One region of the Paenibacillus sp. FSL R5-0519 genome, then DNA from elsewhere that is predicted to be linked to it. Evidence: riboswitches for the same ligand, from Rfam matches in the RefSeq annotation. Region 1 holds a riboswitch; the other holds the start of a gene.
What was found. Region 1 has a riboswitch for cobalamin ahead of nikB (nickel ABC transporter permease). Riboswitches for the same ligand answer to the same signal wherever they lie in the genome.
Positions count from the first base shown of each region.

Region 2: another riboswitch for cobalamin. It lies ahead of cobJ (precorrin-3B C(17)-methyltransferase); the one in region 1 lies ahead of nikB (nickel ABC transporter permease).

Region 1 covers NZ_CP150234.1:6,304,400-6,309,037, forward strand. The annotation lists gene MKY73_RS28390 (ABC transporter substrate-binding protein) at 1-1,090, opposite strand, end outside; gene nikC (nickel transporter permease) at 1,105-1,938, opposite strand; gene nikB (nickel ABC transporter permease) at 1,939-2,877, opposite strand; cobalamin riboswitch at 3,043-3,236, opposite strand; gene MKY73_RS28405 (AraC family ligand binding domain-containing protein) at 3,334-4,161, opposite strand; gene MKY73_RS28410 (alpha-glucosidase/alpha-galactosidase) at 4,366-4,638, shown strand, end outside.
Region 2 covers NZ_CP150234.1:181,195-185,832, forward strand. The annotation lists gene MKY73_RS00820 (uroporphyrinogen-III synthase) at 79-915, shown strand; cobalamin riboswitch at 1,115-1,305, shown strand; gene cobJ (precorrin-3B C(17)-methyltransferase) at 1,708-3,639, shown strand; gene MKY73_RS00830 (sirohydrochlorin chelatase) at 3,932-4,638, shown strand, end outside.

The sequences.
Region 1 (4,638 bases):
CATCGCCATCTGCATCCTTGTAGCCAGCCCGATCCAGCAGCTGTTTGGCTTTCTCCGGTTCGTAATCATATCCTTTGATCTTGTCATAGCCAAAAGGCAGCGCTGATGTGAACGGCCCTTTGGCAGCCTGACCGCCCACCAGCGTATTGGCGTACATTTCACGGTCAATACCATATGAGATTGCCCGGCGGACCTCCGGATCACTCAACAGCGGATTGGTTGTATTAAACCATACGAATTGGGTCCGCAGGCTAGGAATTTCATCAATGGTGTATTGACTCTTGTCCTGAAATAATGCCAGACTGCTTCGTCCCACGTTACTGGCTACATCAATCTCTCCAGACTGCAGGGCAAGGGCACGGGTGCTATCATCCTTGATATATTTCAACGTCAATGTGTCTACATCTGCCGCACCGCCCCAGTACCCGTCATACTTTTTCACCTGGATCTCCTGATCCGGCGTATAACCTGTCACCATAAATGGTCCGGTAGCAATCGGCTCGCTCTTGAATTTGGATGTATCTGCACTCGTATCCACAATGATAAAAAGTGGTTCGGCGATATTGCCAAGCAGGGACGCATAAGGCTCTGTCGTTGTAATCGTCAGATCTTGTCCTTCAGCAGTCATTGAGGCTACGGGTACAGTCGCTTGTCCTCTCTCGTTTAACTCAATGGAGCGTTCAATTGATGTTTTCACTGCGTCGGCAGTTACCTTATTTCCGTTATGGAAAGTTACACCTTCCCGAATATGAAAGTGCCAAGTCGTGTCATCCACTCGTTCCCAAGTATCTGCAATTTTAGGGACCAGCTTCATATTCTCGTCAAACTGGATCAGTGTCTCCCCAATCGCTGCTCGCGTCAGCGTCCAGCCATTCCATTCTTCTGCCGGGTCCAGACTGCTGCCAAGCCAGAACAGGGCCACATTCAGATGAGTCGGTGCACTTGTCGTACCCTTGTCCGTAGCCGCCGACTTCTCCGTTGCACCAGACGAGGTCGAGGGATTATTGGCAGTGCCACAAGCTGCAAGCAAGAACACAACCAACATGGATATGAGGGTGAGCAACATTGATTTTTGAAAATTCCTCTTCATTCCGGTTCCTCCAGTTAAGCTGTATTTTTCTTGGGATCAAGCACATCTCGCAGGCTGTCTCCCAGTAAATTAAAAATAATTACGGTGCTGAATATCGCCAGACCCGGATATATCAACAGCCATGGTGCAGTCTGCAGATATCTTCTGCCTTCATTTAACATGGCCCCCCACTCGGGGTTCGGAGGCTGCGCGCCAAGCCCGAGAAAGGACAAGCCCGAGATGGACAGCATCATACCACCCACATCCATCATCGCCATGACGATGATTGGAGACATCATATTGGGCAGGATCGTCCTGCCCATGATCTGTATTTTACGTGCTCCGCTGAAAGCAGCGGCAGCGACATACTCCTTTTGCTGAAGGGAAATCACCAGGCTTCTGGCCATTCTTGCATACTTCGCCCACCAGACAACCGACAGTGCCAGAACCGTATTGAACAATCCCGGCCCAAGCATCCCCACCACAGCGATCGCAAAAATAAGCCCCGGAAATGCCATTAATGTATCAGACAGGCGCATGAGCACCATATCCGTCACCCCCCGAGCGAAACCGGCGATGACTCCAATCGTTACACCTAACACAAACACGATGCCAATCATCATAAAGGTGAGCAGCAGCGAGGTACGTGCACCGTACAGAAGACGAGATAATACACATCGGCCCAGTTGATCGGTTCCAAGAGGATACTCGGCGCTGGATGGCTGCAACACTTTGGTAAAGTTCGTTGCAAGTGGGTCTTGTGGTGCAAGCAGCGGTGCAACCATGGCAAGAATAATCCAGAAGGCGGTCAGAGACAGCAGGAAGGTGAACCAGCGATTCTGCAGTAATACCAGTCTGAAGGCTCTCATCTATATATCCACATCCAGTCGGATTCGGGGATCACGAAGATGAGTCCATATATCAACCAGCAGATTCAGGGTGACATATATGATTGCCATCCAGATGACATACCCCTGAATCAGCGGATAATCCCTTGTGAAAATCGCATCTACAGCCATCTGTCCAACGCCCGGCCACACAAATAAACTTTCCACAATCGCTGCACCACCTAACAAAGCACCTGTTGTCATACCCATAAGGGTAACGATCGGCAGCAGGGCATTCGGGAGAATATGACGCAAAATAATGATCGACTCCTTCACACCCCTGGATCTGGCTCCGATCACATAGTTCTGGCTTGTCTCCTCAAGCAGGATCGCACGAATCTGTCTGCTGTACTGGGCAACAAGTGGAATCGCGAGAGTACATGCAGGCAGAATCAGGCTGTACCATCCGGAATTACCCATTACCGGCAGCAGCTTCAGCTGTACACCGAAGACCAACATGAGCAGCATACCCAACCAGAAGCTGGGCATCGATAATCCGGCAAAAGAGAACAGACGAATGACGTGATCAAGCCATTGGTTACGATAGACAGCCGACAGCATCCCCAGTGGAAAGGAAACCAGAATAACCAGAACCATGGCGCTTCCTGTTAGCCAAAGCGTTGCCGGGAGCCGTGCCATCAGCACGTCCAGTACTGGACGATTGTATTTATATGATGTACCGAAGTCTCCAGTTACCACCTGTCCCAACCATGTCCCGTAGCGGTAGAAAAAAGGCTCATCCAATCCAAGCTCAGACCTCACCTGCCTGACCAGCTCATCGGATGGCGTTACCCCTGTAGACATAAGCATAAGTCTGGCTGGATCTCCAGGAGACAGGTAGGTTAGCAGGAACGTCAGGAACGTAATGCCGAACAATACGACTACCAGTTGTAATAATCGTTTAACGATATATCTGCTCAATTGCTCTAACGTCCTTCCCCAAAACTTTATGTATGTGCTCTGATGTTCTCCGTCCATAGCAAAAAAGGCGTCCCTCTCCGTGTACTGGATGAGGACGCCTTAAATAAACAGATTTTCAGAAAAAATCATGCTCTCTAAACACCTTCCTATCTCCCGTAGGGTACTACTGTGTTTGTTAAACCTGGCAGGTCTCCTGGCTCCAGAATCATCGTCACTTGCAGCTCCTTCCCGGCTTAAACCAGTGGATTATCGCTACCTGACTCCTCTGTTACAGTGGCGGGACCGCGCCGGTATTACACCGGACTTCCCTATTAAGCTTTCACCCTGAAGGGCGAAGCACCAAGTTCCACATATTCAATTGAACTTACTTCAATTCATATCACTTCTGTATCAGTATAGCGGGACGACGTTTAATGATCAAAGCTTTTCTTTTCAAATTTGAAACACTAGGTGCGTCTAATCGCGGATTCTCGACCTCTTCGGAGATACGCCCGTCACACGCTTAAACATCTTGGAAAACAATAATGGGTCCGTATAACCGACAGAATGGGCCACTTCACTGACCGACAGCCCTGGATTCTGAAGAAGTTCGGCAGCACGATTCATACGGTACTCCAGAAAAAATGACTGCAGCGACATGCCATATCGCTCTTTGAACAATCCTGATAGATACGTGCGATCCAACCCCACAGCTTGGGCAATATCCAGAATGGAAGTTCGCTGACTGTACCTGTTCTCCATAAATTGCACCGCCTGCCGGATGTATGTTTCTTTGTTTGAAAGGAGCTGCCCGACGTCTTCCTTCACAGGTGAAGAAGAGATTAATTCTGCCATCAAGCGGTACAAGAAACTTTGGTTCAACACATCACCTTCCGGTCGCGTGGAAGCTTGGACCATCTCCGTATACAACTGTTCCATCGTAATCGTATCATGGACATCATATATCGGGCGCTCCGGGCTCAGCTGGGCACGTTGCATGAATGCTTTGGCTTGTACACCTTTGAAGCCGAACCACGAATACGTCCAGGGCTCCTTGGGATCTGCCTCATAATGAATAAGCGTATCCGGGAAAATGATAAAACCCTGTCCCTCGCTAAGCTTGTATTCCTGATCCCCCATGTACACGATGCCCCGTCCTTCATGGATGTAATGCACAATATAGGAATCACGTACACCCGGTCCCCAATAATGGGCGGGTTCACACGCCTCCCACCCGAAGAACAACAAGACCAGTTCCATCTGTGTCCAGTCCGTGGCTACCACATTCATCTCTATTTTTCTCATTTTATGCCCTCCCTCCTTGTTTCCTTCCGAGGCTCACCATCTGTATATCTAATTAAATTATAACAGCTAAAGGACATAAATATTAGTTGAAAACGGAAACAAAAATGGGATTATGCCATGTTTGAGAGGGGTTGAGCCATAGTTATATGTGCCGAATCGGCCTATAGTTGGGGTACAACATTTTTCAGGGAGGCTTAACTTAAGATGAACAAAATTACGTTTCTCGGTGCGGGAAGCACCGTCTTTGTCAAAAATGTATTGGGTGATGTCATGATGACCGAAGCACTGCAGGATTTTGAGCTGGCATTGTTCGATATCGATGCTGAACGTCTGAGCGATTCCGAGCGTTTGCTGACCAGTCTGGCACGTTCACTCGGAAGTCGTTGCGTCGTAAACGTATATCAGGACCGCAAAGAAGCGCTGCGCGGGGCCAAATATGTCATCAACGCCATCCAGGTCGGTGGATATGATCCATGT
Region 2 (4,638 bases), 460 kb from region 1:
AGTTTCCCTCCGCAGAAGTACCCTGTATACTGTAGTCAGACTGATGAACATTCGGCTGGACTAACGGGGGGAACATGAATGGCTCAACATTTGGCAGGTGTACGTGTAGCATTGACAGGACCGCGAAAATCGAAAGAAATGTCCATACTGGTTGAAAAAATGGGCGGTATTCCGCTTGTGCGACCGGCACAGGGAACGGTATTTCTGGATGATCGAAATATCAGGGACGGGCTGGTATCCTGGATCTCAGACCCGCCAGACTGGGCGGTGTTAACGACGGGTATGGGATTGGATGCATTGTTTGAAATGGCTGAGGATATGGAAATCGCGGGACAATTTTTGGATGTATTATCGGAATCCTCCATTGCAGCGAGGGGATACAAGACGGTGAATGCGCTCAAGAAGCGCAGATTAACGCCCCTGGTACGGGATGATGACGGTAGTACGGACGGGCTCATTCGAGAATTCGCCCCGCATGATCTCGCAGGGAAAAAGGTCATATTACAGCTTCATGGGGAGACAGCTCCCAAACTCGTTGCATGGTTGGAAGAACAAGGTGCAATCGTCAGACAAGTGCTTCCTTACCGCCATGTTCCGCCGGAAGAGGCAGAGCTTGAACAGCTGTTGAATGAGATTCTAAAGTTTGAGGTAGATGCTGTTGCGTTCACAAGTGGACCGCAGGTCCGATTCCTGACGCAATATGCGGCCTCCCAGGACAAGCTTGAGCCGCTGCTTGCCGCTTTCAGACAAGGCGTAATTCCTGCATCCGTAGGTAAAGTTACAGCAAACTCCATGCGTGAAGAAGGCATTGAGGCGCTGGTCATTCCGGAGGAAGAGAAGATGGGTGCACTCATCGTTGAACTTGGACGTTACTTTGCCGCAGGGCGTGCGGACAAGGTTGGCGGTCAGCAATAAAGGTTGAGTCGTTAACAGAAACGAACTCAATGCAAGGGTTGTTGGATGGTTATAACGAATGGGATATGCATAGGTTATTCCGGGTTCTGATCCGATTTTTGGATCAGGACTTTTTTCTGTTTTGTCTCAAAATAGAAGAATGGATAAGTATCATAAGCATGGACATTATTTCCTGCACGGTGTTATTATGAAAACAATATTGAATGAAAACAAGCAAGGTGCTCTTGCGTGCAGCAAGAGGTAACAGGGAATCGGGTGAAAGTCCCGAGCGGTCCCGCCACTGTAATGGTGAAGCCCTTTTTGATCCAAGTCACTCGGAAAACCGGGGAAGACAGAAAAGGAAGCTGATGATCCAAAGCCAGGAGACCTACCTTGCATGTGTCACCAAACCCTTCGCGGAAAGGAGTGGTGTACGAAGAATCAGGAATTGGGCGAACAATCGGTTCGCCCGGCTGGCCCCTCCAGGCCACATAGTCACAGGACTACCCTTCGGGAGTCTGGGGCTGTGTTCTTGAGTGTACGTACATGCGTATCCCATCCGTTACAAGGATGGGATTTTTTTGTTTTTTTAGATAAATGCACATCCTTGCAATACCTACCCTGTGTCGGGAAATTGCAGGTAGAGGAATAGATTAGTTGGATCATAACGGGTGATGTAAGAGCCTTGTTCGATAGTCTGAGTAAACAGAGCTGACGAGTTGAACATGCAGTACAGCGGGGTAGAAGGTCGGCATAGCCGTCCTTTTTCACTGTTTAGATCAGTACGACAAGTGTGATGAAGGAGGAGAAATCATGCAAGATCAAGGCAAGCTGCTGATTATCGGGTTCGGCCCGGGAGCAATGGAACATATCACCAAGCGGGCACTCGAAGCACTTCAAGAGAGTGAGGTAATTATCGGATACAACACGTATGTGGATCTTATTCGCCCTCTGTTGAACGGACAAGCGATTGTGCGTACAGGCATGACGGAGGAAGTAAGCCGTGCACAAGAAGCGGTTCGACAGGCGGAGATGGGCAAAATTGTTGCCGTAATTTCCAGCGGTGACGCAGGTGTGTATGGTATGGCTGGACTGGTGTACGAGGTGCTGATGGAGCAAGGTTGGAAGCCGGATACGGGTGTTGCCGTCGAGGTTATTCCGGGCGTATCGGCCATTCAGTCCTGTGCATCACTGCTGGGTGCCCCTGTCATGCATGATGCATGTACGATCAGCCTTAGTGATCACCTTACGCCGTGGGAGACCATTATTCGCCGGGTCGAAGCGGCAGCGTCCGCTGATTTTGTCATTGCCCTGTACAATCCACGCAGTGGACGGCGCACACGCCAGATCGTGGAGACACAGGAAATGATCCTGCGTTATCGTGACCCACAGACCCCCGTAGGTCTGGTAAAAAGTGCATACCGTGAGCGTCAGGACGTTGTCATGACCACACTGGAGGATATGCTGAATCATGATATCGGCATGCTGACGACCGTGATTATCGGCAACTCCTCGACCATGATGTACGAAGGACTCATGGTCACCCCCCGCGGGTATCAGCGGAAATATACGCTGAACACCGCGGAACAGTCGCTCAGACCTCATGAGCGGCTACGCACGGAAGCCGAGCCATGGTCGCTCGGCGCAAGGGAAGCCCGCGCTGCCGCCTCCGGCGAGGCAGCGGGCGAGAGCGCGGCCAGCGCTGCATCGGCCGCGCAGCCACAGGCGGAGCCAGCCCTGCGCGGCGCAAGCGCCGGAGCGGGCACGGCTCCGCAAGGGCAGCCGCCCGCTGGCGCAGGGGCAGCTGCCACTATGCCTGCGGCAAGCCCGGCGAGCAGCGCTGGCACCGCCGTGCTTGCCGGCGAGCGACCTGCGCCCGTTGCGGCAGAGGCCGCTCCGGGCCGAGCCGTGTCAGCGCCACGCGCCAGCGCAGCTGCGCTGGCCGCCGAGGCGCTGACACGGCTCGCGGCAGGCGGCGCACTCGCGGGCGAATCGGCGAGCCGCTGGCTGGATGCAGCAGCGCCGAGCCGAGAAGCAAGTGCAACGCAGGCTGCGACCGCAACGGCGGTACGCACCGCGCCCGAGCCTGGGCGTAAGGCGCCGCTGTTCGAAGTCGGCGTGTCGCCCGGCGTGGGCAACAAAAAATTCACCGCAGCCCAGATGGCGCTGCTGGCGCAGTGTGCAAGTGAAGACGGCGAACTGGAGTACACGCCGGAGCACCAGATTATTCTGAGAGTGCCGACATTTGAACCGGACTCGCTGGTTGAAGAGCTGCGTGCAGCGAATTTTATCGTTGTACCGATTGGTGATGTCATCAAGGTGAAGGCCTGTGACTTCTGCAATATGGAGAAGGACGATGCTGTCCCGATGGCTAACCATTTGCAGGCTGTGATTGGCGGACTGGGTGCACCCAAAGAAACGAGTGTGGCGCTGAATGGCTGCGGTATGGCATGTTACGGGGCAGTACTGGAGGATATCGGCATCGTGTATCGCAAAGGTGCATATGACTTATTCCTCGGCGGCAAGAAATTTGGCCGCAATGCTCACCCTGCCCAGCCCGTAGCGGAGGGAATTCCGGGTGATCAGATTGGTGGCATTGTGGAACGTATTGTGGCAGATTACAAGGAAAAGGGCCATCCGAATGAGCGATTCCACAAGTTCTTCAAACGAGTTGGTGTAATTCAGGGCTTCCGCCATGTCGATGCACCGGTCACTGTGGAAGTAAACCCGATATGTGGTGACTAATTCCATACTTAATTCCTTACTAAATTTCTAAATAAGTCTTGAGTAAGCATTAATTAAGTCCCTGCCTGCACGACTTCTTTCGTGGAGACATGAGGGTGCAGCTTGTCAGGACCTATCTAATATTTTGCAATATTCGCTGGATTTCAGCTGACATAGATGGATTGATTTTTACGAGTAATGCAGTGAATGGATGGAATGACTGGTTTGGCGCAGTTTTATCCGGATGACCTGGAGTGCTGAATGAATATGAAAAGTCTGATCTGCGGGTCAGACGGGGGAGGAATAACGAAAGATGGATGCAATATTGTTGGTGGGACACGGGAGCCGTGATCCCGAGGGGAACCGGGAACTGAAGGAGTTTGCACATGAGGTAGCAGCGAAGGCACCTGAGAATACGTTGGTGGAGACTTGTTTTCTGGAGTTAACGAGACCAAGTATTGCTGATGGGGTTACCGCTTGTGTGGACCGAGGTGCAACACGTGTTGTGTTGGTGCCGATCATTCTGTTTGCTGCCGGTCATGCCAAGATTGATATTCCTAATGCGATTGACCGCGCCAAGGCACGTTATCCGCAGGTAGAGTTCGTATATGGACGTCCCATCGGTGTTCACGAGAAAGTCGTGCAAATTATGCAGACCCGTCTGCAAGAGGCAAAACCTGTACTTGTCGCATCCCAAGGCGGTACAGCGGTAGCAGCTCCACCTGCTCCGGTGACGGATGAAGAGACTGCCGTCCTGGTGCTTGGACGGGGAAGCAGTGACCCGGATGCCAACAGTGACTTTTTCAAAATGACCCGGATGTTATGGGAGAAACTGCCGTACAAGTGGACGGAAAGCAGCTTTATCGGCGTGACGCAGCCCTCATTCCCGGATGGATTGGAGCGCTGTCTCTTGCTGGGCGCGAAGAAAATCATCATCATGCCTTATTTCCTGTTCACAGGTGTACTGATCAAGCGCATTGATGAAATGACAGCGGAATTTGCAGCGGCACATCCAGACAT